DNA from 3 places in the Bradyrhizobium sp. NBAIM14 genome. Region 2 is predicted to be linked to each of the others. Evidence: predicted binding sites of a transcription regulator. Region 2 holds the regulator's gene; each other region holds the start of a gene.
What was found. The regulator LexA, encoded in region 2, represses DNA repair genes until DNA is damaged. The targets are predictions, from matches to a motif close to TGTTCNNNNTGTGTTCNG.
Positions count from the first base shown of each region.

Region 1 (9,562 bases), 120 kb from region 2:
ATGACTTCGAGATTGTGCTCGATGACGACGACCGTGTTGCCCTGCGCGACCAGCTCGTGCAGCACCTCCAGCAGCTTCTTGACGTCGTGGAAGTGCAGGCCGGTGGTGGGCTCGTCCAGGATGTAGAGCGTGCGGCCGGTGGCGCGCTTTGACAATTCTTTTGCCAGCTTGACGCGCTGGGCTTCGCCGCCCGAGAGCGTCGTCGCTTGCTGGCCGACATGGATGTAGTCGAGGCCGACGCGGTGCAATGTCTGAAAAGTCTCGCGCACGCGCGGCACCGCCTTGAAGAACTCGGCAGCTTCCTCGACAGTCATGTCGAGCACGTCGGCGATGCTCTTGCCCTTGAACAGCACCTCCAGCGTCTCGCGGTTGTAGCGCTTGCCCTTGCAGACGTCGCAGGTGACGTAGACGTCGGGCAGGAAGTGCATCTCGATCTTGATGACGCCGTCACCCTGGCAGGCCTCGCAGCGGCCGCCCTTGACGTTGAAGGAGAAGCGGCCGGGCTCGTAGCCACGTGCTTTCGCTTCCGGCAGGCCGGCGAACCATTCGCGGATCGGCGTGAACGCGCCGGTATAGGTCGCCGGATTCGAGCGCGGCGTGCGGCCGATCGGCGACTGGTCGATGTCGATGATCTTGTCGATGTGCTCGAGGCCCTCGATGCGGTCGTGCGGGGCGGCGCCCTCGCTGGCATTGTTCAGCTTGCGGGCGATGGCGCGGTAGAGGGTATCGATCAGCAGCGTCGACTTGCCGCCGCCGGAGACGCCGGTGACGCAGGTGAACAGGCCGAGCGGAATTTCCGCCGTGACGTTCTTGAGGTTATTGCCGCGCGCGTTCACCACCTTGATGGTGCGGCGATGGTTCGGCGGACGCCGCTCCGGCACCTCGACCTCGAGCTCGCCGGTCAGGTATTTGCCGGTCAGCGATTTCGGGTTGCGCATGATCTCGGCGGGCGTGCCTTCGGCGACGATGTTGCCGCCATGCATGCCGGCGCCTGGGCCGATGTCGAACACGTAGTCCGCAAGGCGGATGGCGTCCTCATCATGCTCGACCACGACCACGGTGTTGCCGAGGTCGCGCAGCCGCTTCAGCGTATCGAGCAGGCGGGCGTTGTCGCGCTGGTGCAGGCCGATCGAAGGCTCGTCCAGCACGTAGAGCACGCCTGTGAGCCCCGAGCCGATCTGCGAGGCGAGGCGGATGCGCTGGCTCTCGCCGCCGGACAGCGTGCCGGAGGAGCGGGACAGCGTCAGATAATTGAGGCCGACGTCGAGCAGGAAGGTGAGGCGCTCGCGGATCTCCTTCAGGATGCGGCCCGCGATCTCGTTCTGCTGCGCGTTCAGCGCCTCCGGCACGGTCTCGAACCATGCGCCGGCGCCCTTCACGGACAGCTCCGAGATTTCGCCGATATGCTTGCCGCCGACCTTGACGCAGAGCGCCTCGGGCTTGAGCCGAAAGCCCTTGCAGCCCTCGCAGGGGACGTCGTGGAAATATTTCGCCAGCTCCTCGCGGGCCCACTCGCTCTCGGTCTCGCGGTAGCGGCGGTTGATGTTGGTGATGACGCCTTCGAACGGCTTCTTGGTGTCGTAGGAGCGCACCCCGTCCTCGTAGGAGAACTTGATCTCGTCCTCGCCCGAGCCGTAGAGAATCGCGTTTTGCGTCTTCTTCGGCAGATCCTTCCACTTGGTGTCGAGCGTGAACTTGTAGTGCTTGCCGAGCGCGGTCAGCGTCTGCACGTAATAGGGCGACGACGACTTGGCCCAGGGCGCGATCGCGCCCTTGCGCAGCGTCAGATCCTTCTCAGGGATGACGAGGTCTTCGTCGACATGCTGCTCGACGCCGAGGCCGCCGCAGGCGGGGCAGGCGCCGTAGGGATTGTTGAAGGAGAACAGGCGCGGCTCGATCTCGGGGATGGTGAAGCCGGAGACCGGGCAGGCGAACTTTTCCGAGAACAGGATGCGCTCGGGCCCGCTCTTGTCGTGGATTTTCGCGGTCTTCTTCTTTTCCTCCGCAGGCGCAGCCGCCGCGGGCGCATCGGCGAACTCGACGACGGCAAGGCCTTCGGCGAGCTTCAGCGCGGTCTCAAAGCTCTCGGCGAGGCGCTGGCCGATATCGGCACGCACCACGATGCGATCGACCACCACGTCGATGTCGTGCGGGAATTTCTTGTCGAGGCTAGGGGCTTCCGCCAGCTCATGGAAGGTGCCGTCGATCTTGACGCGCTGAAAGCCCTTCTTGAGCCATTCGGCGAGCTCCTTCCTGTACTCGCCCTTGCGGCCTCGCACGACGGGGGCGAGCAGATAGAGGCGGGTGCCCTCGGGCAGCGCCAGCACGCGGTCGACCATCTGCGAGACGGTCTGGCTCTCGATCGGCAGGCCCGTGGCCGGCGAATAGGGCACGCCGACGCGGGCCCAGAGCAGGCGCATGTAGTCGTAGATCTCGGTGACGGTGCCGACGGTGGAGCGCGGGTTCTTCGACGTCGTCTTCTGCTCGATCGAGATCGCCGGCGACAGGCCGTCGATCTGGTCGACGTCGGGCTTCTGCATCATCTCCAGGAACTGGCGGGCATAGGCCGACAGCGATTCGACGTAGCGGCGCTGGCCCTCGGCATAGATGGTGTCGAAGGCGAGCGAGGATTTGCCGGAGCCGGATAGCCCGGTGAACACCACCAGCTTGTCGCGGGGAATCTCGACGTCGATATTCTTGAGGTTGTGCTCGCGCGCGCCGCGGATCGTAATTGCGCGCAGGCTGGAGCCCGCGTTCTGTTGTTGGCGCTTCGCCTTGATCACTTCATCCATCCGAGTTGCCCTCAAGGAAGCCCAAAGGTGCGCGATCGCGCCAACAAAAAAGGCGCGCTGCGCCCGGAACCGGGATCGGCGCCGATGGGTATGGCAGCGAACGTAGGAAGAACGGCGGCGGATTTCCAGTGGGACTTGCGAATCGTCAACGGATTGTTGGCGTGCTGGCGGGATCTGGCAGCAGGAACGCGCGGAACCGCTCGCGGAGCACCCAGCCAAAACAAAAAGGCCGGCGCGAGGCCGGCCTTTCGTGACGATGTGACCTCGGCAGGGAAGTTCAGTACTTCGCGACCACCGGGCCACCGAAGGTGTAGTTGAGTCGAACGGTAGCCATGTCCACGTCCTGCTTGATGCTGTCGGTGCGAGTGGTCACGCCGAGGAAGGTGAAGGTCTCGTTGTGCCTGCCCATGAACAGGTGGTTGTATTCGACAGCGACCGACCAGTTCGGGGCGAAGCCGAATTCTATGCCGGTGCCGACGGTACCGCCCCAGCGCGTTTCGTTCGCGGTGTCGAGCGTAACGCCGCCAAAACTGCCAGTGTACTTGTTGTGAGTGACGGCAGCGCCGCCCTTCACGTACCAAAGCACGTTGTTCCAGGCATAACCGACCTGGCCAGTGAAGAGGCCAATGGCGTCGATCCTGGTCTCGTTCACCAGCGGCGCGAGCGCGGCAGGCGAGCTGATGTTCGAACCCTTCAGGTCAGCCCAGTCCCCCTGGGCTTCGAGACCGAATACCCAGTTGGCGGACTGCCAGCGATAACCGATCTGGCCGCCGACGAGTGCGCCGGTCGCATTGTGACAACCTTCGGCCACCGCCGGAGCGACCACGAAGGGGCCGACACTGGTGAGATCCCAACAGTTGCGGCTCCAGCCACCGCCGGCGTTGGCGCCGAGGTAGAAACCGCTCCAGTTGTACACCGCGATCGGTGCCACCGGAGCCTTGGTGTAGGGGCGGGCTGCCAAATCGGCCGCCGAGGCCGGTGCCAACGCGCTGAGTGCGAACAAGCTGGCCGAAGCCAGCAAAAGCTTCTTCATATCCATTCCCCACTTCCATTTCTCATTCCGGTCTTCCGGAGAGCGGAAGAGCAGCGGACCTTATGACTCAAGCAACGTCATTGCTTTTACACCATTGAAGCCAAAGGTTGTGTCACCCAGCGGCCACACCCCTTCGAAAAGCGCGAGCGAACGGGCGGCCGCAACAAACAAAAAGGCCGGCGCGAGGCCGGCCTTTCGTGACGATGATGCGTCAGAGACGAAGCTCAGTACTTGGCGACGACCGGGCCGCCGAAGTGGTAGTTCACGCCGACCTGCACGGTGTGGAGGTCGAGAGTGCCGGTGTTGACCGGGAAGACGCCCGAGAAGTAGGTCTCGCCGCCCAGGCTGCGATAGAGGTACTCGCCCTTGACCGACCAGTTCGGAGCAAACATCGCCTCGACGCCCGCGCCGACCGTCCAGCCCGAATGGAACTGGCTCTCCGAGAGGCTCAGAACAGGGGGCGCGCTGACGCTGATCTTGTTGTTGATCCAGGCGTAACCACCCGTGGCGTACAGCAGGACGCTCGGGGAAGCGAGCCAGCCGATGCGACCACGCACGGTGCCGAGCGCGTCGATACGCGAACTGACCGTCGTGGGAACGAGGGCGCCACCAAAATCAACAAGACCGGTCGCCGAGGCGTTTACGTCAGCCCACGCGCCATCAGCTTCGATGCCGAACACGACGTTGGAGGTCTGCCAGTTGTAGCCAACGGTGCCGCCGACGAAACCGCCCTGCATGCGCGGATCATCGGAGCTGTTTTCCCAGGCGCCGCCACCGACGATACCCAGGTAAAAGCCGGTCCAGTTGTAGACCGAGGCAACAGGCGCAGGCGCCTTGGTGTAGGGGCGGGCTGCCAGATCAGCAGCCGAAGCGGGGGCCGCGAGAGCGAACAAACAGGCCGAAGCCAACAAAACCTTCTTCATTTTCAACTTAATCCCAGTCCCAGTTTCTGTTGTTGCCTTCCGTGGCGGAAGGGCAGCGGACTCAAACGGCCCAACTGACGCCGTCTTTACACCACCAAAGCCGCAAGTTGTGTCTCCGAAAAGCCACAACAGTCCAAAAGGTGATGGTTACTGACTTATTTACGTCCAGGCATGTGCCGAAAAAAAGAAGGGCCGGCGCAGGGCCGGCCCTTCCATTTGCTCGCGAAATGAGAGGGATATCAGTACCTCGCGACCAACGGGCCGCCGAAGCGATAATTCAGGCGGACTAGACCCATGTCGACGTCCTGACTGATGCGATCGCTCCCGAAGGCAACGCCCGCAGGCGTCGTGAAGGCGATCGTACGGTCGCCGAGGAAGATGTGGTTGTACTCGACGCCGAGCGTCCAGTTCGGAGCAAATCCGAATTCCAGGCCGGCGCCAACGGTGCCGCCCCAGCGGGTCTCGCGAGCCGACGCCAGCAGCGTGCCGGCGCCAGGCGTGCCAGGCGCGGCATAGACGTCGTACTTGTCCCCGACTACGGCGGCGCCGCCCTTCACATAGAGCAGCACGTTGTTCCAGGCATAACCGACCTGGCCCGTGATCAGGCCAAAAGCATCGATGTGAGAGCGGTTACGATCACCGGTGACCAAAGCGCTTCCAGGGAAGAGGAGGCTGACGTTGTCCCCCGAGAAGTCAGCCCAGTTGCCCTGGCCCTCGAGGCCGAACACCCAATTGGTCGACTGCCAGCGGTAGCCGATCTGACCACCGACCGTGCCGCCGGTCGCATCGTGACAGCCTTCAGCCACCAGAACGCCCGTGACCGGGGTCACGAAGTCCCAGCACTTGCGGCTCGTGCCGCCGCCGCCGTTGACGCCGATGTAGAAGCCGCTCCAGTCGTAAACCGCGGCGACCGCCGGGGCCGGAGCCTTGGTGTAGGGACGCGCAGCCATATCCGCCGCGCTTGCCGGAGCCGACAGCCCCATTGCCATTGCACTGATTACGCCGAAAAGAATCTTATTCATTGCAGTCTCCCCAAGTTTCGTCCGCTTCATGAAAGTCCCCGAAGCGGCTGATCAGACGCGACACCCATATGAATCAATTCCAAGGCAAAGGTAGCCTAAGGAAAGGGCAGAGTCCGTCTCCGGAATGCCACACTTGCGGATTGATTGAATGGGTTCCAACTTGATGAATGTTAAATGGTTTTTGCCATACTCGGGAACCCAAAAAGGTTCCATTCGAGGGCTGTCCTTTTTTGTGGCATGAGAGGACATGCGGGAAATTTCCGCTCGCTCGTGCCGAAGAACAAATCTGGAACAAACGTGCGCGCGATGCTATATGTGGGGATAACCTTGGGGGTGGCAGGCTGATCGGTGCCCGCAAGCGTATAGGGTCGCCCTAGCGGGCGCAGAGGAACGCGGGCAGCGGATTCGCCCTTTTGAAATTCAGTGGCATTCGGAGTGGAGAGCGGCGATGGCGGGAAGCGTCAACAAGGTCATTCTGGTTGGAAATCTCGGCAAGGATCCCGAAATCCGCCGCACCCAGGACGGGCGGCCGATCGCGAATTTGAGCATCGCGACCTCGGAGACCTGGCGCGACAAGAACACCGGCGAGCGCAAGGAGAAGACCGAGTGGCATCGCGTCGTGATCTTCTCTGAGCCGCTTTGCAAGATCGTCGAACAGTATCTGAAGAAGGGCGCAAAGGTTTACATCGAAGGCGCGCTCCAGACCCGCAAGTACACCGACCAGAGCGGCGTCGAGAAATACTCGACCGAGGTCGTGCTGCAGGGCTTCAACTCAACGCTGACGATGCTGGACGGCCGCGGTGGCGGCGGCGGAGGTGGCAGCTTCGGCGACGAGCCGGGCGGCGACTTCGGCTCCTCCGGACCCGTCAGCAGCGCGCCGCGCCGTCCCGTTGCCGCCGGCGGCGGCCGCAACAGCGACATGGACGACGATATCCCGTTCTGAGAGGGCGGGATTACTCGACGGAGATGCGGCGGCAACCTCGGCGCCGCTTGCGCCTCCCCGTCAGGAGACATTCCTAATTGACTGAACGGGCTCGGATTTTCCGGGCGCGCTTCATGTGTGGGGTGAGGTTCGTATCAAGCCGGGCAAAACGGGTTGACCGGAGGCCCCTTGACGCGTGTTCAGGCCGGCGTTGCGGGCGTTCATGAAGGACCGATTCCGGGGGCGTGCAGGGCGCTGTTCCGAAGCCGTAAGTTATTGGAAGAATAAGCGGAAAAAGGACTTTCCGAGGGCGGTCAGGGTGGTTATCCGACCCCGGATGCGCTATATGATTCCCAGACAAACCCTCACCGGATTTCCCCTTGGCTGACGACGATAACAAGCCCGGCGACCAGCCGGCGCAACCCTCGGACATTCGCCCCGTCTCCATCCTCGACGAGATGAAGAAGTCCTACCTCGATTACGCCATGAGCGTGATCGTGTCGCGCGCGCTGCCCGATGCGCGCGACGGCCTGAAGCCGGTGCATCGGCGCATCCTGTTCTCGATGAACGAGCAGGGCTTCACGCCCGACAAGAAGCACAAGAAGTCCGCCGGTATCGTCGGTGACGTCATGGGTAAATACCACCCTCATGGCGACCAGGCGATCTACGACGCGCTGGTGCGCATGGCGCAGGACTTCTCGATGCGCGAGTTGCTGGTGGACGGGCAGGGCAATTTCGGCTCGGTCGACGGCGACCCGGCGGCGGCCATGCGCTACACCGAGTCCCGCCTGACCAAGATCGCGCTGAAGCTGCTCGAGGACATCGACAGCGACACCGTCGACTTCCAGGACAATTACGACGGTTCCGAGAAGGAGCCGGTGGTCCTGCCGGCGCGGTTCCCGAACCTGCTGGTCAACGGCGCGGGCGGCATTGCCGTCGGCATGGCGACCAACATCCCGCCGCACAATCTCGGCGAGGTGATCGACGCCTGTATTGCGCTGATCGACAATCCCTCGCTGACCATCGACGAGCTCATCAACATCATTCCCGGCCCGGATTTCCCGACCGGCGGCATCATCCTCGGACGCCAGGGCATCCGCAGCGCCTACCATCTCGGCCGCGGCTCCATCGTGATGCGCGGCAAGGTCACGTTCGAGACCATTCGCAAGGATCGAGAGGCGATCGTCATCACCGAGATTCCGTATCAGGTGAACAAGGCGACGATGGTCGAGCGCATCGCCGAGCTCTACAAGGAAAAGAAGATCGAGGGCATCTCCGATCTGCGCGACGAGTCCGACCGCGAGGGCTATCGCGTCGTCGTCGAGCTCAAGCGCGACGCCGTGCCCGACGTGGTACTGAACCAGCTCTACAAGTTCACCCCGCTGCAGACGAGCTTCGGCGTCAACGCGGTTGCGCTCGATTCCGGGCGTCCGCAGACGATGAACTTGAAGGATATGTTGACGATCTTCGTCGGCTTCCGCGAGCAGGTCGTTACCCGGCGCACCAAGTACAAGCTGCGCAAGGCGCGTGAGCGCGCCCATGAGCAGGTCGGCCTCGCCATCGCGGTCGCCAACATCGACGAGATCATCAAGGTGATCCGCACCTCGCCGACACCGGCGGCGGCCCGTGACACCCTGATGACGCGCGATTGGCCTGCGCGCGACGTCGAGGACATCATCACGCTGATCGATGACCCGCGTCACCGGATCAACGAGGACGGCACGATCCGCCTCTCGCTGGAGCAGGCGAGGGCGATCCTCGAATTGCGTCTCGCACGTCTCACCGCGCTCGGCCGCGACGAGATTGGCGGCGAGCTGTCGAAGCTCGCCGGGGAGATCGGCGACTATCTCGCGATCCTGCGCTCACGCGCGCGCATCCTGGACATCATCAAGACCGAGCTTGCCGAGGTGAAGGCCGAGTTCGCAACGCCCCGCCGCACCGTGATCATGGAGCAGGAGGGCGAGGTCGAGGACGAGGACCTGATCCAGCGCGAGGACATGGTCGTCACGGTCTCGCACGCCGGCTACGTCAAGCGCGTGCCGCTGTCGGCCTACCGGGCGCAGCGCCGCGGCGGCAAGGGCCGCTCCGGCATGCAGACCCGCGACGAGGACTTCGTCAGCCGGCTCTTTGTCGCCTCGACCCATACTCCGGTGCTGTTCTTCTCCTCGCGCGGCCAGGTCTACAAGGAAAAGGTCTGGCGGCTGCCGATGGCCGCGCCGAACGCGCGCGGCAAGGCCATGATCAACATCCTGCCGCTGGAGCAGGGCGAGCGCATCACCACCATCATGCCGCTGCCGGAGGATGAATCGACCTGGGGCCAGCTCGACGTGATGTTCGCGACCACGGGCGGCAACGTCCGGCGCAACAAGCTGTCCGACTTCGTTGACGTCCGCCGCTCCGGCATCATCGCCATGAAGCTCGACGACAACGAGGCGATCGTCGACGTGCAGATCTGCACCGAGCGCGACGACGTGCTGCTGACCGCTGCGGGCGGCCAGTGCATCCGCTTCCCCGTCACCGATGTGCGCGTATTCACCGGGCGCACCTCGATGGGCGTGCGCGGCATTGCGCTCGGCGAAGGCGACAAGGTGATTTCGCTGGCGATCCTGCGCCACGTCGACACCACCTCGGACGAGCGCTCGGCCTATTTGAAGATGCGCCGCGCGGTCGCGGGCGAAGCCGCCGCAGACGAGGCGCCGGCCGATGCCGAGGCCGAGGAGACCTCGGGCAGCTTCCAGCTCCCGCAGGAGCGCTATGTCGAGATGTCGGCGCAGGAGCAGGTCGTGCTGACCGTCTCCGTCAACGGCTACGGCAAGCGGACCTCGTCCTACGAGTACCGCACCACCGGCCGCGGCGGCAAAGGCATCGTC
Region 1 is NZ_JADYVQ010000004.1:56,405-65,966, reverse strand. It holds gene uvrA (excinuclease ABC subunit UvrA) at 1-2,792, opposite strand, end outside; gene I6F28_RS12050 (outer membrane protein) at 3,070-3,825, opposite strand; gene I6F28_RS12045 (outer membrane protein) at 4,050-4,748, opposite strand; gene I6F28_RS12040 (outer membrane protein) at 4,988-5,770, opposite strand; gene I6F28_RS12035 (single-stranded DNA-binding protein) at 6,219-6,713, shown strand; gene gyrA (DNA gyrase subunit A) at 7,073-9,562, shown strand, end outside.
Region 1: the regulator LexA is predicted to act here: its motif matches at 6,047-6,064, upstream of I6F28_RS12035 (single-stranded DNA-binding protein).

Region 2 (9,562 bases):
CGCCGCGGATCACATGGGTGACGCCCATGTCGTGGTCGTCGACCACCACGGCGAGCATGTAGGTCGGGTTGCCGTCGCCGCGCAGCAGGACGAGATCGTCGAGGTTCTCGTTCTGCCAGACCACGCGGCCCTGGACCTGGTCCTCGATCACGGTCTCGCCGGTCTGCGGCGCGCGCAGGCGGATGGTGGGCTTGACGTGGCTCGGCGCCGTGGCCGCGTCGCGGTCGCGCCACATGCCGTCATAGAGGCGGGTGCGCCCCTCGCTGCGCGCCTTCTCGCGCATGGCGGCGAGCTCTTCGGCGGTGGCGTAGCAACGGTAGGCCTTGCCATCGGCGAGCAGCTGCTCGGCGACCTCGCGGTGCCGGGCGGCGCGGGCGAACTGGTAGATGACCTCGCCGTCCCAGCCGAGCTCGAGCCACTTCAACCCGTCGAGGATGGCGCCGATCGCCGCTTCCGTGGAGCGTTCCCGGTCGGTGTCCTCGATCCGCAGCAGCATCTTGCCGCCGTGCTTCTTGGCATAGAGCCAGTTGAACAGCGCCGTGCGGGCGCCCCCGATATGGAGGAAGCCGGTCGGCGAGGGAGCGAAGCGCGTGACGACGGAATCGGACATTCTTGGCAGGGCCTATGCATTGGAGGCGGTGGTGTATAGCAGGAACGGGACATAACTAAAGGGCGACGGCGGACCCGGCAGGCCTTGCTTAAGCTCTTGTAAGCTCTTGGCGCGGCCACGCGAATTTGGCAGAAGGACCGCTGATTTCCCTACAGGATTTTCGTAATGACAGAACCGGTGGCAGCTGAGGTTGGGCGCGATTTCATTCGTGACATCATCCAGGCCGACCTCGATCAGGGCAAATACAAGGAGATTGTGACCCGGTTCCCGCCGGAGCCGAACGGCTACTTGCATATCGGCCACGCCAAGTCGATCGCACTCAACTTCGGCGTCGCCCAGGAGTTTCCGGGCCGCTGCCACCTGCGCTTCGACGACACCAACCCGGTCAAGGAAGAGCAGGAATATATCGATTCAATCCAGGCCGACGTGCGCTGGCTCGGCTTTGACTGGGGCAAGAACCTGTTCTTCGCCTCGGACTATTTCGACCGCCTGTACGAATGGGCGGAGCAGCTGATCCGCGACGGCCTCGCTTATGTCGACGACCAGACCCAGGAGGAGATCCGCCTCTCGCGCGGCACGTTGACCGAGCCCGGCAAGAATTCGCCGTTCCGCGAACGCTCCGTGGAGGAGAACCTCGACCTGTTCCGCCGCATGAAGGCGGGCGAATTCCCCAACGGCGCGCGCGTGCTGCGGGCCAAGATCGACATGGCCGCGGGCAACATCAATCTGCGCGACCCAGTGCTGTACCGCATCCTGCATGCGCACCATCCGCGCACCGGCAACGCATGGTGCATCTACCCGAGCTACGACTATGCCCACGGCCAGTCGGATGCCATCGAAGGCATCACGCATTCGATCTGCACGCTGGAGTTCGAGGACCACCGACCGCTCTACGACTGGTTCATCGAGAAGCTGCCGGTGCCCTCACAGCCGCATCAGTACGAATTCGCGCGGCTGAATCTCACCTATACGCTGCTGTCCAAGCGCGTGCTGACCCAGCTCGTCCGCGACGGCCATGTCGCGGGCTGGGACGATCCGCGCATGCCGACCATGGCGGGCATGCGTCGCCGCGGCGTGCCGCCGGCTGCACTTCGCGAGTTCGTCAAGCGCATCGGCGTCGCCAAAGCCAACAGCGTGGTCGATGTCGGCATGCTGGAGTTCTGCATCCGCGAGGAGCTGAACCGCACGGCGCAGCGGCGCATGGCGGTCTTGAAGCCGCTCAAGGTGGTGATCGAGAATTATCCGGAAGGGCAGACCGAGGAGCTCGAGGCGATCAATCATCCCGACGATCCCTCGGCCGGCACGCGGAAGATCACGTTCGGCCGTGAGCTCTATATCGAGCAGGACGACTTCATGGAGAACCCGCCGAAGAAGTTCTTCCGCCTGTCGCCTGGCAACGAGGTGCGGCTGCGCTATGCCTATTTCGTCAAGTGTACCGGCGTGATCAAGAACGACAAGGGTGAGGTGGTGGAGCTGCGCTGCACCTATGATCCCGCGACCAAGGGCGGCAACGCGCCCGACGGCCGCAAGGTCAAGGCGACCATGCACTGGCTGCCGGCGGCGGCCTCCAAGCCGGCGGAGATCCGCATCTACAACCAGCTGTTCGCCAATCCGAGCCCGGATGCCTCGAACTTCGCGACCGATCTCAACCCGAACTCGCTGGAGATCCTCGCCGATGCGCGGGTCGAGGCGTCCGTTGCGGAGAGCAATTCGACCGAGCCGATGCAGTTCGAGCGCCAGGGCTATTTCGTGCGTGACAAGGACTCGACGCCCGGCAAGCCGGTGTTCTCGCGCACGATCGGTCTGCGCGACACGTTCGCGAAGGAAGTCGCCAAGGGTTGAGAAGGGCTGAGCAGGACATGAGCAGCGAGGCCGACGCCATCGTTTCCGCCATCATCGCGAAATGGTGCGCCGGCTTCGCGGCGCTCGATGCGGCCGCGCTGTCCTCGCTCTATGCGAGGAACGCGTTCTTCTTCGGCTCCAATCCGAAGCTCTATCGCGGCCGAGATGGCGTCGCCGACTATTTCAACGGCCTGCCGCGCTGGGGGAGGCCGAGCGCGACCTTCTCCGACGTGCACGCCGCGCAGGCCGGCCCTGATCTGATCAACATGGCCGCGACCATCACGTTCGATCTCGCGGGCGAGCGGGATGATCTCGTCGTCAAGATGAGCTGGGTCATCATCCGCGAGGACGGCGAGTGGAAGATCGTCAATCACCACGCCTCCTCGCAGGCGCCGCTGATCTAGCAACGGGCGCCAGCCCGGAGAAAAGTAGGGCGCTCTTCGCCTGTTCCCGATCCGTACCGCTATTCGTGCAGCCGCACGGTCCGGTAGCCTCCGCAGCCGTCGCGTATCGTAAGGTGCAGGGGAATGGCGGAGCCGGGCCGGCCAGGACGGTCCCAGGGAGTTGCCGGGATGTGGCCGGTCGGCCGCGCCGCCCCGGCCGGCGGCTTGGCGCCAGCGGGCCTCGGCATCTGGCCGGCGATCATCGAGACGCTGCGCCAATGGGCTCGGGGCGAGGCCGGGCCTGGCCGGCTGTTGCCGTGGGTGCCGGTCGCCTTCGGCGGCGGCATTGCGCTTTATTTCGCCGCCGATCATGAGCCGGTGCTGTGGGTGGTTGCCGCCACAGCCATCGCGCTGATGCTCGGCGCGGTGCTGCTCCGGCGGAGCCGGCTGTTTGCGCCCGCCATCATGCTCGCGGCGGTCGCGGCTGGTTTTGCCGTGGCGACCTGGAAGACCGCGCGTATCGCGCACACCGTTTTGGCAAAACCGCTCTATTCGGTGTCGCTGTCGGGCTTCGTGGAAGCGCGCGACATCCGCGAGCGCACCGACCGTTTCGTGCTGCGCGTCAGCGCGATGGAGGCGCAGCGCAGCGACGTCAAGCTCGAGCGCGTCCGCCTCTCGGTGCGCAAGGGCACGGCGCCTGAGGTTGGCAGCTTCGTGCAGCTGAAGGCGCGGCTGCTCCCGCCGATCTCGCCGGTGCGCCCCGGCAGCTATGATTTCTCGCGCGACATGTTCTTCCAGGGCATCGGCGCCTCCGGCTTCGTGATGGGCGCGATCACGGCGTCCACGCCGCCGGATGCTGGCGGCCTGCGGCTGCGCTACGCGGCCTTCATGCAGGGCCTGCGCGATGCGATCGATGCGCGCATCCGCGCAACGCTCGAAGGCGATAACCGCGCGATTGCGACGGCGCTGCTCACGGGGCGGCGCGATGCGATCACCGCGCCCGTGAACGATGCCATGTTCGTCTCGGGACTCGGCCATGTGCTGTCGATCTCCGGCTATCACATGGCGGTTGTCGCCGGCGTCGTCTTCTTCGCGGTGCGCGCGCTGCTGGCCTTGATCCCGGGGCTGGCGGCCGGCTCTGCCATCAAGAAATGGTCGGCCGCCGCGGCGCTGGTCGCGGCCGCGTTCTACCTGTTGCTGTCGGGCGCGGAGGTTGCGACGCAAAGATCGTTCTTCATGACGGCGGTGGTGCTGATCGCAGTGATGGTCGACCGCCGCGCCATCACCTTCCGCACGCTGGCGGTTGCCGCGCTGATCGTGCTTGCGGTCGCGCCGGAGGCGTTGGTGCATCCAAGCTTCCAGATGTCGTTTGCGGCAACGCTCGGGCTGGTGGCGCTGGTGCAGATCGGCATGCCGAACCTGCTCGCCTCGCCCGATCATTCCGCGACGGCGCGGATCGCGTTGTGGGGCGGCCGCGAGATCGCGATGCTGTTCCTGGCCTCGCTGATCGCGGGGCTCGCGACCACGCCGTACGCCGCCTTCCACTTCCATCGCGTGACCCCATACGGCGTGCTCGCCAATCTCGGCGCCATGCCGGTGGTCTCGGCGCTGGTGATGCCGGCCGGGCTGTTGGGGCTGCTCGCGGCGCCCTTCGGGCTCGACGGCGTGTTCTGGTGGTTGATGGGGATCGGCATCGAGTGGATGGTCCTGGTCGCGCGCTGGGTGGCGGCCCTGCCGGGCGCCGTCGGCCGCATTCCCGCCTTCGGGATCGCGCCGCTGATCGCAGCGAGCCTCGGGCTCATCGTGATGGGCCTGTTGCGCACGCCCTTGCGCTGGTCCGGCGCCCTGGTGCTGCTGGCAGCGATCCTCTGGGGACTGTCGGTGCGGCAGCCCGATATCCTGATTGCCGGGGATGGCGCGAGCGTCGCGATCCGGGGCGGGGATGGGCGCTTGCAGGTGATCCGCGCCAGCAAGGACAGCTTCCTGCTGAAGGAGTGGTTGGCTGCCGATGCCGATCCGCGCGATGCCGGCAACGCCTCGTTGGCGAGTGGGGTGTCGTGTGACGAGACCGGCTGCGTGGCGCCGCTCGCGGACGGACGACTGATCGCGTTGGCGACGCGTATCGACGCGCTGGCCGATGATTGCAGCCGCGCCGCGCTGGTGGTGACGGCGCGGCCTGCGCCACCCGATTGCGCGGCGATGGTGGTCGATCGGGCGGGTCTTGCCAGTCAGGGCGCACTGGCTCTGACGAGACGCGGCGAGGGCTTTCCGGTGCAGGCGGTGAGGACGAGGGGAGCAAGCCGTCCCTGGCTGCCGGCCGGCGCCGGCGAGGGAGATTTCGACGGCAGCCTCGTGCCGAAGGCGGCCGTGCCCCGCAACCGGGACGCAACGCCATCGGAGGCCGACTTGCAGGCCGACGATTGACGCGGATCACAAATACCAGGCCAGCACGGCGTCAAGCCTTCCGTTGCCGATGACCGGCAGGGCCACCATTCGGCTCAGCCCGGCTGCGCAGGCTTCGGAGCCGGCGATCGAGCCGTCACGGGTGAGATCGTCGTTGAGCGCGGGCATGCCGGCGGCCCAGGCGCCGCCAATGCTGCCTTCGCCCCTGGCGATGGACTGCGCCGCATAGCGTGCGGCGAGGTCGGTCTGCGCGCTGCAATCGCCGGCGCGAAAGACCAGCGCCGAACGGTCCTCGTTCGGGACCCAGATCTCGAAGCGTCGTGCAATCGGCGTTGCCTGCGCGGAGAGGAATGTCAGAACCCAGGTCTGGTCGGTACCGGTTCGGTAGGGCACGCCGACGCCGAGATTGATCCCGACCTTGGCGGCGTCCTCCCAGCGCAGGAAACTCTTGGCGTCGTGCAAGTCCTTGATGATCAGCGGCAGGCCCGCCTTCCAGGTGCGTCCGGGCAGGCCGAAGCCGCGCGGAAATCTGGTGTGGCGGGAGTTGAATTCGAACATGTCCGCGGTGCCGTAATAGCCATCGACGAGCCCCATCTCATGCGAGAGATCAGGATCGTTGTGCCAGAGTTCGATCGCGCCGACGTGCGCCTCGTCGTCGCCACAGAACAGCACCAGCACGGCTTGCAGGAATTCGCCCGCGAACACCGGCACCGCCACGCCGCAGGTGAGGCCGGCCGCAGCGGCCTGATCGGTCCGCTTGAAATAGGAGTTGGCGAATTTCGTGAGGATGACGGGGTGGCCACAGGCCCAGGCCTTGCCGGGAAGTCCCTCGTCATATCCGAAGTGCAGCTCTTCGCTGACGGCTTTGAACGCGGACAGCCCATCGTCGTAGAGGCCGCCGCCGAATTCCAGCCGCCTGCGCGTCCGGTCGGGTACCCAAAGTTCAACGACGCGAATGAAGGTCTTCATCGAGCGTGTCCGCCGCCTCAAACCACGACAGCATCGGTCATTTGGCTGCGGAGCGGACGTTCAAAATGCGGGCAGCACGGCCCAAACTTCGTGCGACGACGAGGCGCGGCGGTGGGCTCGCCGATCGAATGTCCTGAAACACAAACTTGCCGGGCTCGCCGGCCTCGGCCGGCGACGGCAATTTCAATCCCGGGCTCGGCCTGTCGGCCGAAGGGCGTCAGCCGATCGGCAGGCGCGTGATCGTGGGCCGCGTGTCGGCGACGATCTGCGGCTTGTGCTCGCGCTCGGGGGCTGGCTGCGTCACCGGCAATTGCAGCACGGTCGCGCGCTGGCCTTCGACGAGCTGCGTCACCAGCACGTATTTGCCGTCGGGGAATTCGATCGCGTCATGATGGCGATCGGGAATGTGCGGGTCGATCTTGCCGAACTTGCCGACGCGAGAGTTCACGGTGCGCGTCCAGATCCAGCGGTTGTCGTAGCGGACATTGTCGGCGAAAGCGAGCTCCGTCCCCGGCAGCAGACAGACCGCGACGGAGGGATCGGCTTCGGAAGCGAAACCGCGCGTCGAGGTGCCGCGGAAGGTTGTCGTGACGATCGTCTCGCCGACTTCGGCGGGGCGCGTCGCGACGGCATGCAGGCTGTAGTCACACATCGGGTGCTCCTCATGCTGGGATAGCGACCCGCGTCTCTTTCGAGGCGCAGGCCTCTATCAGAGTGGAAGCATACAACGCTCTGCTCGGTTATGGGCAAATCTGCGGCTCGCGTCCGCAGCGCGCGATCACATTATCTTTCCCGGATTCGATAGGAACAAACCTCGCGTCCTTGCATTCGGCCGGAGCTATCAGCACTGCCGGCACAACTCTACCGGCGAAGCAGAAATGGCTGCGCGCCTGCGCGGGGGAATGTCGCGCGGGAAGATGGACCGGACAGCCGGCGCGAGAGACCGGCCGGAGCGGGCAAGTATCCGCTCCGATCCTGGATCGACGATGCCGATCGCAGCGCGCGCGGCGCTTGAGACTTCCGTTATCAGTACTTCCGGTAAAGCCCGATCAGCTTGCCCTGGATCTTCACGCGGTTCGGCGGAAGAATGCGGACCTCGTAGGCGGCATTGGCGGGCTCGAGCGCGATCGAGGCGCCGCGGCGGCGGAAGCGCTTGAGCGTGGCCTCCTCGTCGTCGATCAATGCCACCACGATGTCGCCGGTATTTGCGGTCTCGTTGCGCTGGATCAGCGCCATGTCGCCGTCGAGGATGCCGGCCTCGACCATCGAATCGCCGCGCACTTCGAGCGCGTAGTGCTCGCCCGAGCCGAGCATGTCCGGCGGCACGCTGATGGTATGGCTGCGGGTCTGCAGCGCCTCGATCGGCGTGCCGGCGGCGATGCGGCCCATCACGGGCACCGCGACGGGGCGCTCGCCCTCGTCCGCGGGCGGGCTGGAGCTCGCGCGCACCTTGCCGAGATTGCCCTCGATCACGCTCGGGGTGAAGCCACGGCGATTGCCGGCGGCGGCCTGGAGCTCGGGCAGCTTGATCACCTCGATGGCACGGGCGCGGTTGGGCAGGCGGCGAATGAAGCCGCGCTCCTCGAGCGCAGTGATCAGGCGATGGATGCCTGACTTCGAGCGCAGGTCGAGCGCATCCTTCATCTCGTCGAAGGACGGCGGCACGCCGCTTTCCTTCAGACGTTCGCTGATGAACCGCAGAAGCTCGTATTGTTTGCGCGTCAACATCTCGACCAAAGTCCCCCGGTTGATGTCGTTCGATTCCGACACGATGAAGCCGGCACTAAGCCGCTACATCCTCGAAACAAATCATGAACGGACACTATATGTTCGATATGTGTTCCGCAACTGCTTAATTTATGGTGAACGCGGCCAAGCTCGCGGAATGCGTGTGGCTGGGCGGCTCAGACGGGCAGCCGGAGCACCTCGCAAGGCGTGCCGGCCTCGGCCTTCGGCGCGAACGGTGCGCGCACCAGAAGTACCTGTGCCGCAGCGAGATTCGCAAGAAGGGAGGAGTCCTGATGGCTGACCGGAAGGGCGACGCGCGTGCCGTCGTCGCGCTCCTCCAGCCGCGCACGCAGATAGTCCTCGCGCTGGTCGTTGGCGGCGAGATCGCGGCCCAGCACGGCGCGCTCGCGCCGATGATGAATCGCTGAACGGCCCGACAGGGCGCGAATCAAGGGGACCATGAACAGGAAGGCGCACACGTAGGACGACACGGGATTGCCGGGCAGGCCAATCACGCGCATCGCGCCTATCCGACCGTGCATCATCGGCTTGCCCGGCCGGATCGCGATCTTCCAGAACGCCATCGCGATGCCTTCGCCCTTGAGCGCCTGCTGGACCAGGTCGTGGTCGCCGACCGAGGCACCGCCGGTCGTGATCAGGATGTCGGCGCCGCTCTCGCGCGCGCGGCGGATGCCGGCGGACGTCGCCTCCAGTGTATCGGCGGCAATTCCGAGGTCGATGGTCTCGGCGCCCTCGCTGCGGGCGAGCGCATGCAGGGCATAGCCGTTGGAATAGACGATCTGGCCGCGACCAGGCGTGGTGCCCGGCATCACGAGCTCGTCGCCGGTGGCGAGAACGGCAACCCTCGGGCGGCGGATGATGGCGAGATGCGGATGATTCATTCCGGCGGCAAGGGCGAGATCGCGCTCGGTGAGGCGGATTCCCTTGCGCAGCAGCACGTCGCCTTCGCGGAAGTCGACGCCTGCAGGGCGGATGTGCCGGCCGAAAATGGCGGCTTCCTTGATCGTCACATGTTTGCCGTCGGCAGCTGTGTCCTCCTGGATCACGACGGCATCGGCGCCGTCGGGAACGACGCCGCCGGTGAAGATCCGCACGGCTTCGCCGGGGCCGACGCTTCCCGCGAGCGGCCGGCCCGCCGCGACCTCGCCGACGACGGTCAACCTCGAATCGTTTGCCGCGTCGGCCGTGCGCACGGCATAGCCGTCCATCGCCGACATCGCCTCCGGCGGCTGCGTGCGCCGCGCCGCGACATCGCGGGCTAGCACACGATGGTAGGCCTCGTCGAGGCAAACCATCTGTTCAGCCAGCGGCTCGACGCCGGCCAACACCGCGGCAAGCGCGTCAGAAACCGGCATCAGGGCCACGGGCGAACTCCGCAACAAATCAGGACTGGGTCGGCAAGTTCTAGCCGAGCGGAGGAGCTGAAGCAAAAGGCCTCCCTTGCCAGCCAGGAACCACACTTCCTTTTGGTCTCGACCCGGCTTATCTTCTGCCAATGACAGAACTGCTCGAAAAGGCGCTGAAGGCCGTGCGGCGGCTTCCTGCGGATAGCCAGGACGAGATTGCACGCGCCATGTTGGCGTTGAGCGACGCCGGAGAGGAGGCT
Region 2 is NZ_JADYVQ010000004.1:171,747-181,308, reverse strand. It holds gene gltX (glutamate--tRNA ligase) at 1-610, opposite strand, end outside; gene I6F28_RS12610 (glutamine--tRNA ligase/YqeY domain fusion protein) at 776-2,452, shown strand; gene I6F28_RS12605 (nuclear transport factor 2 family protein) at 2,470-2,856, shown strand; gene I6F28_RS12600 (ComEC/Rec2 family competence protein) at 2,980-5,259, shown strand; gene I6F28_RS12595 (GAF domain-containing protein) at 5,266-6,207, opposite strand; gene I6F28_RS12590 (hypothetical protein) at 6,425-6,859, opposite strand; gene lexA (transcriptional repressor LexA) at 7,234-7,935, opposite strand; gene I6F28_RS12580 (molybdopterin molybdotransferase MoeA) at 8,112-9,320, opposite strand; gene I6F28_RS12575 (hypothetical protein) at 9,452-9,562, shown strand, end outside.

Region 3 (9,562 bases), on a different contig from region 2:
CTGGGCGTAGTGCAGGACCGCGCCGGCGGGATCGAGCTGGAAGTTGGCGCGTGCCTCGATCTTCGCCTCGTACCAGCCGCCCTTGGCCTGGTTGTAGCGGACGATTGCCATGTGATCGGTGAAGACCCGCCCGAAACCGGGATCCACCAGCTTGGCGACGCGGTCCTTCTCGGGCGTCGGATTGGATGCGGGCTGGATGTCGAATGTCATGCTCATGTCCTTGCCTCCCGCTGCCGGTGGCGGCGCTGTTTCTCGCGCCCGCCTGCCCGTTCGGGCCCGGCTGGCTTGATTGGTTTCTGGCCGGACCGCCGCCAGCCATGTTACGGCCGGTTTCCGCAGCCAGCATGTCATCGAGGACATGCTTTTGCGGAAGGCGGAAGTCCAGTATGTTTTGCCGAAATGCCGCTCGACAATCGCACGGTAGATCTGCTTCGGCCGTCGCCGCCTGTCCGGCTCTCTCCGGCCGTCCTGCTCCGATGCCACCCGGCGCGAAACGATCTAAAATTTCGTGCGGGTCGATCGTTTTGTAACATTGAACCCAAGATACGTCAATATGCCTGACATAAATTTCGCGACTCCTTCTCAAGACGCTGCCGCGCCCCGGCCGGCCGCAGGCGATGGAGGCAATTTGCGCTGGGATATCATCGAGCTGCTGTTCTTCGCCTATCGCGATTTCGTCGGCGATCCCGACCAGGAGCTGGAGGCGTTCGGCTTCGGCCGGGCCCATCACCGGGTCATGCATTTCGTCTACCGCTATCCCGGGCTCAAGGTCGCCGACCTGCTCGACGTCCTGCGCATCACCAAACAGTCGCTCGGCCGGGTGCTGAAGCAGCTCCTGGACGAGGGTTATATCGTGCAGAAGACCGGCGACAACGATCGTCGCCAGCGCCTGCTCTACGCGACGCCGAAGGGCGAGGCGCTGGTGCAGAAGCTCGCCGGGCTGCAGACCACGCGGATCACCAGGGCGCTCGCGGAGATGGGTCCGCAGGACGCCGAGACGGTCAAGCGCTTCCTGCGCGCGATGATCGACCGCGACGATCCGGACAAGGTGCTGGAGACGATCTTCGCTGCCGTCAAACAAGACGCCAAGGAGTGACCGTGCCGCTCGCTGCCACGCTCGCGCGCCCGCCGGTGCAACCGGCCGACGATGCCCCGCATCTCTTGCTGGTCGACGACGACCGCCGCATCCGCGACCTGCTCTCGCGCTTTCTTGCAAGTGAAGGCTACCGCGTCACCACCGCGGCGAGCGCCGGTGATGCGCGCTCGAAGCTGATGGGCCTGCATTTCGATCTCCTGATCCTCGACGTCATGATGCCCGGCGAGACCGGCTTCGACCTCGCCCGCTTCATCCGCACCTCGTCGTCGGTGCCGATCGTGATGCTGACGGCGCGCCACGAGGCGGAAGCCCGCATCGAGGGCCTGCAGATCGGCGCCGACGATTACGTCGCAAAACCGTTCGAACCGCGCGAGCTGGCGCTGCGCATCAACAACATCCTCAAGCGCGCCGCGCCGCCGCCGCAGGCCACGACGATCGAGAAGATCGCCTTCGGCCCCTATGTCTACCATCTCGAACGCGGCGAATTGCGCCAGGGCGAGGAGGTCATCCACCTCACCGACCGCGAGCGCGAGATGCTGCGGATTCTCGCGGAGACGCCGGGCGAGACCGTGCCGCGCAGCGCACTGACCGGCAATGGCAGCGTCAACGAGCGCGCCGTCGACGTGCAGATCAACCGCCTCCGGCGCAAGATCGAGACCGATCCCGCCAATCCGCTGTTCCTGCAGGCGGTGCGCGGCATCGGCTACCGCCTGGTGGCCTCGCCCTGAACCGCAGTGAAGCGCGCCAGATGAGCACGATAGATACCGGCCTGACGCTTCTGAAGAGCGCCGCCGGCCGCGTCTCCGCCGCGAACGGCTGGATGGGCAACGCGTTCAAGGGCTGGATGCCGACCGGCCTCTACGCCCGCGCGCTCCTCATCATGATCGTACCGATGGTGGTGCTGCAATCGGTCGTCGCTTTCGTGTTCATGGAGCGGCACTGGAACACGGTGACGCGCCGCCTGTCGGCCGCGGTGGTGCAGGACATCGCCGCGCTGATCGACGTCTACAAGGGCTATCCGCAGGACAAGGACCGCACCGAGATCCGCCGCATCGCGCAGCAGCGGCTCGGCCTCGTCGTCGATTTCCTGCCTGCCGGCGACATGCCGCCGCCGGGACCAAAACCGTTCTTCTCGCTGCTCGACCAGACGCTGTCGGTGCAGCTCGGCCGCCAGATCGGCCGCTCGTTCTGGATCGACACGGTCGGCCGCTCCAACCTGGTCGAGATCCGCATCCAGCTCGACGACGCCGTGATGCGCGTGTTCGCGCAGCGCAGCGCCGCCTATGCCTCGAACTCGGAGATCTTCCTGTTCTGGATGGTCGGCACGTCCTCGATCCTGTTGATCGTCGCGGTGCTGTTCCTGCGCAACCAGATCAAGCCGATCCTGCGCCTCGCCGATGCCGCCGAGAGTTTCGGCAAGGGCCGCGAGGCCCCGAATTTCCGGCCGCGCGGCGCGCGCGAGGTGCGGCGCGCGGCCGTCGCCTTCCTGGAGATGAAGTCGCGCATCGAGCGCACGATGGAGCAGCGCACCGCGATGCTCGCCGGCGTCAGCCACGATCTGCGCACCATCCTGACCCGCTTCAAGCTCGAGCTGGCACTGATCGGAGACAGTCCCGAGCTCGAAGGCATGCGCAAGGACGTCGACGAAATGTCGATGATGCTGGAGGATTACCTTGCGTTCGCCCGCGGCGATTCCGGCGAGCAGTCGCAGCCGACCGACATGGCGCAGGCGCTCGAGGAGCTGCGCAGCGATGCCGAGCGTCACGGCCATACCGCGACCGTCGCCTTCAACGGCCTGCCCGTGGTGACGGTGAAGCCGGCTTCGTTCAAGCGCTGCCTCGCCAACCTCGTCACCAACGCAGCGCGCTACGGCAAGAACATCGCCATCACCGGCCAACGCGATCACCGTTATTTGACCGTCACCGTCGACGATGACGGCCCCGGCATTCCCGCCCACTTGCGCGAAGAGGTATTCAAGCCGTTCCTGCGGCTGGACAACGCCCGCAACCAGGACGAAGGCGGCACCGGCCTGGGGCTCGCGATTGCCCGCGACATCGCCCGCTCGCACGGCGGCGACATCACGCTCGGTGACAGCCCGATGGGAGGATTGAGGGCGAGCGTGCGGATACCGGTGTAGGTGGGGTCTTCCCTTCTCCCCTTGCGGGAGAAGGTGGCGCGAAGCGCCGGATGAGGGGTATCTCTCCGCGCGTCCAAGCCTCATTGAATTCGCGGAGAGAAACCCCTCACCCGTCTCGCCGCTTTGCGGCGATCCACCCTCTCCCACAAGGGGAGAGGGAAAGAGTACACCTACTTCGGCAGCAGCGCCTTCAGCTTGTCCATGTCGCGCGTGTTCATCTTGAAGCCGCCGGGCATGACGATGTCACCGGGCTTCTGATCCGGCTTGCAGGCCCCGAGCCACTTGGCTTGCAGCGTCGTCGTGCTATCGCGCCCCGCCGCACCAGCAACGCCGCCTTTGGCGTGTGAGGTCGTCTTCACCGTGTAGGCCGAGTTGAAGTCTCCGGTGATCTCGGCATGCGAGGTCGTGCTGACGCCGGCGACGCTGCACTCGGAATCGCTGACATAGCCGGTCGCGGTCTTCTTGATCTCCTGCTTGGCGCAGATCTGCTTGGCCATCGGGGAGACGTTGTTGCTCATCTCCTTGTCGACGGTCTCGTCGGTGCAGTGCTGCATGGTCATCTCGGGCATGGGCGAGCCCGATGTGACCAGCTTCATCTCCCAAAGACCGGCCTTGCGCAGCGGCAGTTCGTCGGCGCTGGCGCTGCCTGCCGACAACGCGAGGCAAAGCATCGAGCCGAGCAAAGCGAGTTTGCGCGTCATGAGGGAAGCTCCCGGCTGAGAGAGGTGCGGCGCCTACGACAGCGCCTCAGTACAGTGTGCGGATCGGCCGGTCGGCGGCGCCATAAGGCACCCAGCGGCACGAGAACGAGATGTAGCCGCCCTCATAGCCCTGCACGGCCAGGAATTTCGCCACCTTGCCGTAGCGGGCGCAATGATCGACCGCGACCTGGCGCGCATCGACCCGGGTCGCCATCGAATAGGCGATGATGCCGCCGGTGTCGTTGCCCTTGAACGGCGGCACGTAATCGGCGCGCGCCGACTGGCTCGCCATCATGCCTGAGACAACCAGGCTGGCAAGAAGGCCCGCGGCCGCAATGATTCGCATTCCCGTCACTCCAATTGGCTGGCGCCAGTTTACGGTGCCGCGACGCACGTGAAAAGAACCGAACCCCTGTTGGCCGCGACACTTGGTCAAGTCCTTGCGAAGTGTTGCCGCGCTGCACTTGACCTCCTCCAACCTTCGCGGCACCGTCCGGCCTTCGCAAGACCTTAGCTGCCCGGATTGATCATGCGCGCCCCCTTCGAGAAATCGCTCCGTTTCGCCGCCGTGCTCGGCCTCATGTTCGGAGCATTGTCACTCGGCGAGGCCAGGGCCGCCAATCCGCTGGAGCTGAATTTCTGGCTGAGCGGGCCGCGCTATGACGGCGCCGTCGCCCCTTGCGACTGGGCTCTGCCGAGGATCGTGCACGAATTCGCCGAAAAGGAATCCAAGTTCTGGAATTCTTCGTTGCAGATCACCGGCTTCTCCGCCGTTCGCGAAACCGCGTTCCGGCCCTGGCAGTCCGACAACATTCCGCGCCGCTATTGCACCGGCGAGGCCATGCTCAATGACGGCAAGCCGCGCAAGGTGCATTTCTCGATCATCGAGGATGGCGGCTTCGCCTCCTACGGCAACGGCGTCGAATGGTGCGTCGTCGGGGTGGATCGCAACTGGGCCTATAACCCGGCGTGCCGCGCCGCCAAGCCCTGATTCCAGCAGCGGCTGGCTGGGCTGATCAGCCGGCCGACGACAGCTCCAATTTTGTTCTTGAAATGTTCCCATCGCCTGCTAGGCTGTTTGTACAGTCTAGTTGAGGGGCGTCGCCATGTTTTACTCCAGATTGCGTTCGTTGTCCCGTTTGATGATCTCGCTCACTCTTGCTGCGGGGTTGGCTAGCCTCGCCGGCGGTGCGAAGGCACAGGACAAGCGGCAGAACGCCCCGGGCGAGTTCGATTTCTATGTGCTGGCGCTTTCATGGTCGCCCTCGTTCTGCGAGGAAGCCGCCGAACGCGGCGGCCGGTCCCAGATGCAATGCGGCGGACGGCCCTACGCCTTCGTGGTGCATGGGCTGTGGCCGCAATACGAGAACGGTTTTCCGGAATACTGCCAGCGCCCGGCGCCGCGGCTGAACCGCAACATCGTCTCCTCGATGCTCGATTTGATGCCGGCGCCGGGCCTGATCTTCAACGAATGGGACAAGCACGGCACCTGCTCCGGGCTGGAGGGCCGCGGCTATTTCGAGATGATCCGCAAGGCGCGCGCTGCGATCAAGATTCCGGCCGAATATCTCGATCTGGCGCAGGCCAAGACCGTCGCGCCAGCGGAGGTCGAGGAGGCCTTCATCAAGGCCAATCCGGGTCTCAGCAATGCCGCCGTCTCGGTCACCTGCAACCGGACACGGCTGTCCGAGGTCCGCATCTGCCTCAGCAAGGACCTGCAATTCCGCGCCTGCGACGAGATCGAGCGCCGCGCCTGCCGCCGCGACCAGGTGACGATGCCGCCGATCAGGGGCGGGTAGCTCAGTCATTGCGAGCGCAGCGAAGCAATCCAGAGTGCCTCCGCGGACGCATTTCTGGATTGCTTCGCTGCGCTCGCAATGACAGGGGTTAGGATCGCGCCAGACAACGTAGTCCTCTCCGCCATGAACTACCGCCACGCCTTCCACGCCGGCAGCTTCGCCGATGTCATCAAGCACATCGTGCTGGCGCGCATCCTCACTTATCTGCAGGACAAGCCGGCAGCGTTCCGCGTCATCGACACCCACGCCGGCGCCGGCCTCTACGATCTCGACAGCGACGAGGCGCGCCGCGGCGGCGAATGGCTGACCGGCATCGCGCGGCTGCTGCAGGCGCGCCTGTCCAACGAGAGCGCAGCGCTGACGAAGCCCTATCTCGACATCGTCCGCGCCTTCAATCCGAAGGGGGAGCTCAAGGCCTATCCGGGCTCGCCGTTGATCGCGCGCGGCCTGCTCAGGCCGCAGGACCGGCTCGTCGCCTGCGAGCTCGAGCCGAAGGCACGGAAAGCGCTGATCGATGCGCTGCGCCGCGACGAGCAGGCCCGCGTGGTCGACCTCGACGGCTGGGTGGCGCTGCCGGCCTTCGTGCCGCCGAAGGAGCGGCGTGGCCTCGTGCTGATCGATCCGCCGTTCGAGGCCAAGGACGAGTTCGAGCGGCTCGGCGAAGCCTTCTCGGCAGCGTTCGCGAAATGGCCGACCGGTATCTACGTAATCTGGTATCCCGCCAAGAACCGGCGCGCCACCGACACGCTGGCACAAACCGTCGCGCGGCTCGCAGCTGCAGCAAAGCCGCCCGGAAAATGCCTGCGCCTCGAATTCAGCGTCGCGCCGCAAGCCGACAGCGCCGCCCTCACCTCCACCGGTCTCTTGATCGTCAACCCGCCCTACACGCTGCACGGCGAGCTCAAGACCATTCTGCCGGAGCTGGAAATACCGCTCGGCCAGGGCGGTGCTGCCAGATTCCGGCTGGAGGTGCCCAAGCCTTAGCGCCAAGCATTGACGCCAAGCCGTAACACTCCGGCATTCTTGGGAAAAATATGCAGGACCGGTAGTCAATCTGCAAAGAACCGTATTATGCTATTTCCGTGACTGGCTTTACGTTCCGCTTCCGCGAATGGTTGCGGCGGAGTGAAGGCCCTAAGAAAGATCCCGCCGGACCGATCAGGTCCGTCCAAGGATGGCCAGCTCCCGGGCTCCGTAAGGCCCGGTCATGTCGCGACGTGAGTCTGCGTCGCGACGGAGGAGCAATGAGGGGGAGTTTCCCGATGGCCATGACGGGAACGGTCAAGTTCTTCAACGGCGAGCGCGGCTACGGCTTCATCAAGCCTGACGACGGCGGTCGCGATGTTTTCGTTCACATCACCGCTGTGGAGCGGGCGGGACTGAAGGACCTCGCCGAAGGACAGCGTATTACTTTCGAAGTCGAACCGGACAAGAAGGGGAAGGGACCGAAGGCGGTCAATCTGGTGATCCTCTCCTAGCAAGCCTGGCGAAAAAAAATCCCGGCCGCGAGCGGCCGGGAGGCTGGTCCGGTATTTTCTTCTTTGGATGTCAGAAGCGATAGTTCACGCCTGCGCGGACAACGTTGGCGCTATAGCCGTTTGACACGCCCGTGATTGCGAACTGGCTGGTCGACAGATCGATGTAGAGATATTCGAGCTTGGCGCTCCAGTTCGGCGCGAGGCCGACTTCCGCACCGGCGCCGATGGTCCAGCCGGCACTGGTGTGCGACTCCGACCAACCGAAGGTTTGTGCGCGCAGCTCGCCGAAGGCGAGACCGGCGGTGCCGTAGAACAGCACGTTGTTGAACGCATAGCCGGCGCGGCCGCGCAGGGTGCCGAACCACGGGTTGGAGAACTTCCACGGCGCAAACGTGTCGTCGGCGCCGGCGGCCTGGATGTCGCCCTCGACGCCGAACACCCACGGGCCGTTCTGGAAATTGTAGCCGGCCTGCACACCGGCGACGAAGCCGGACGGCTTGGTGGGGTTGTTGTCGACCGAGCCCCATTCATAGCCGATATTGCCGCCGAGATAGGGACCCGCCCAGCTATAGGCATTAAGCGGCTGATTGACGGTATAGGGCGCGCGCTGCCCGTAACTGAGATCGGCGGCCTCTGCCGAAGCTGTCCAGCCGGCTGCAACCAACGCGGCTGCGCCCACAACGAGCCTCTTCATCACTCACTCCAACGCCACTGTCGCAACCCGAGCGATGCCCGCGCCGCCGCGCGAGCAAAACCGCATGGTTACGGAACCAAGAGCTATTCGCGTAGGATTTATCGAGAGTTTTAAGTTAAAGGGCTGTTAAGCCGGGTTACCGCCCGCTTAACAGACTTAAGGAAGCGTTACCGGGAGCTGCCCGCCATCCTCTGTGCGTGCCGCATGGCAGGAACTTCAAATCAGTCCCCCCAGCGCCTAAATTCGTCCCATGGTTCACGATTCCCCCGACAATCCGGACGACCGCGCGCGCAAGGCGCCGCCGGCTGCGAGCGACACGCCGCCCGAGCGGCTGGCCGGGCCGGACGTAGATCCCGCGGCGGCAGGGGGCGATGACGAGGACGATGCCCTGCTGCCGGACATCCTGGAAGAGAGCGGCGCCGTCGGCGAAGGCCCGCTCGCGACCGGTCACGAGGCGATCGAGCGCGCGGTCCGCCTCGCACCGACCTCGCCTGGCGTCTATCGTATGCTCAATGCGAACGCCGACGTGCTCTATGTCGGCAAGGCCAAGAACGTCAAAAAGCGCCTGTCCAGTTATGCGCGCCAGAGTGCGCCGCTGCCGGCCCGCATCCTGCGCATGATCGCGGCCACCGTCACGGTGGAGATCGTCTCGACCACGACCGAGACCGAGGCGCTGCTGCTGGAAGCCAACCTGATCAAGCAGCTGCGGCCGCGCTTCAACGTGCAGCTTCGCGACGACAAGTCGTTCCCCTACATCCTGATCACCGGCGACCATTGGGCGCCGCAGATCCTGAAACATCGCGGTGCGCAGACCCGGCCCGGGCGCTATTTCGGCCCGTTTGCCTCCGCCGGCGCGGTCAACCGCACCATCACGGCGCTGCAGCGCGCGTTCTTGATCCGCTCCTGCACCGATTCCTTCTTCGAGAGCCGCACCCGGCCCTGCCTGCTCCACCAGATCCGCCGCTGCGCCGGACCCTGCACCCGGGAGATCGATTTCGGCGGCTATTCGACGCTGGTGCGCGAGGCCAGCGACTTCCTCTCCGGCAAGAGCCATGCGGTGAAGCAGGAGCTCGCCGGCGAGATGGAGAAGGCCTCGAACGAGCTCGAATTCGAGCGCGCCGCACTGTACCGCGATCGCCTCGCCGCGCTGTCGGCGATCCAGTCGCAGCAGGGCATCAATCCGCGCACGGTGGAGGAAGCTGACGTGTTCGCCATCCACCAGGAGGGCGGCTTCTCCTGCGTCGAGGTGTTCTTCTTTCGCACCGGACAGAACTGGGGCAACCGCGCCTATTTTCCGCGCGCGGAGAAGAGCTTTACGCCCGAGGAGGTGCTGGGGTCCTTCCTGGCGCAGTTCTACGACGACAAGCCGCCGCCGAGGAACATCCTGCTCTCGCACGATATCGAGGAGAGCGAGCTGCTCGCCAACGCGCTATCGATCAAGGCTGGCCACAAGGTCGAGGTCACCGCGCCCAAGCGCGGCGAGAAGAAGGAGCTGGTCACCCACGCGCTGACCAATGCGCGCGAGGCGCTCGGCCGCAAGCTCGCGGACACCGCGACGCAAAGCCGGTTGCTCGAGGCCATGGCCGCGACGCTGAGCCTGCCGCACGTGCCCAAGCGCATCGAGGTCTACGACAACAGCCACATCCAGGGCACCAAC
Region 3 is NZ_JADYVQ010000007.1:22,641-32,202, forward strand. It holds gene I6F28_RS18740 (branched-chain amino acid aminotransferase) at 1-216, opposite strand, end outside; gene I6F28_RS18745 (MarR family winged helix-turn-helix transcriptional regulator) at 554-1,096, shown strand; gene I6F28_RS18750 (response regulator) at 1,093-1,824, shown strand; gene I6F28_RS18755 (ATP-binding protein) at 1,845-3,233, shown strand; gene I6F28_RS18760 (DUF3617 domain-containing protein) at 3,404-3,934, opposite strand; gene I6F28_RS18765 (hypothetical protein) at 3,981-4,280, opposite strand; gene I6F28_RS18770 (hypothetical protein) at 4,464-4,925, shown strand; gene I6F28_RS18775 (ribonuclease T2 family protein) at 5,041-5,733, shown strand; gene I6F28_RS18780 (23S rRNA (adenine(2030)-N(6))-methyltransferase RlmJ) at 5,857-6,717, shown strand; gene I6F28_RS18785 (cold-shock protein) at 6,996-7,211, shown strand; gene I6F28_RS18790 (outer membrane protein) at 7,282-7,905, opposite strand; gene uvrC (excinuclease ABC subunit UvrC) at 8,156-9,562, shown strand, end outside.
Region 3: the regulator LexA is predicted to act here: its motif matches at 4,978-4,995, upstream of I6F28_RS18775 (ribonuclease T2 family protein).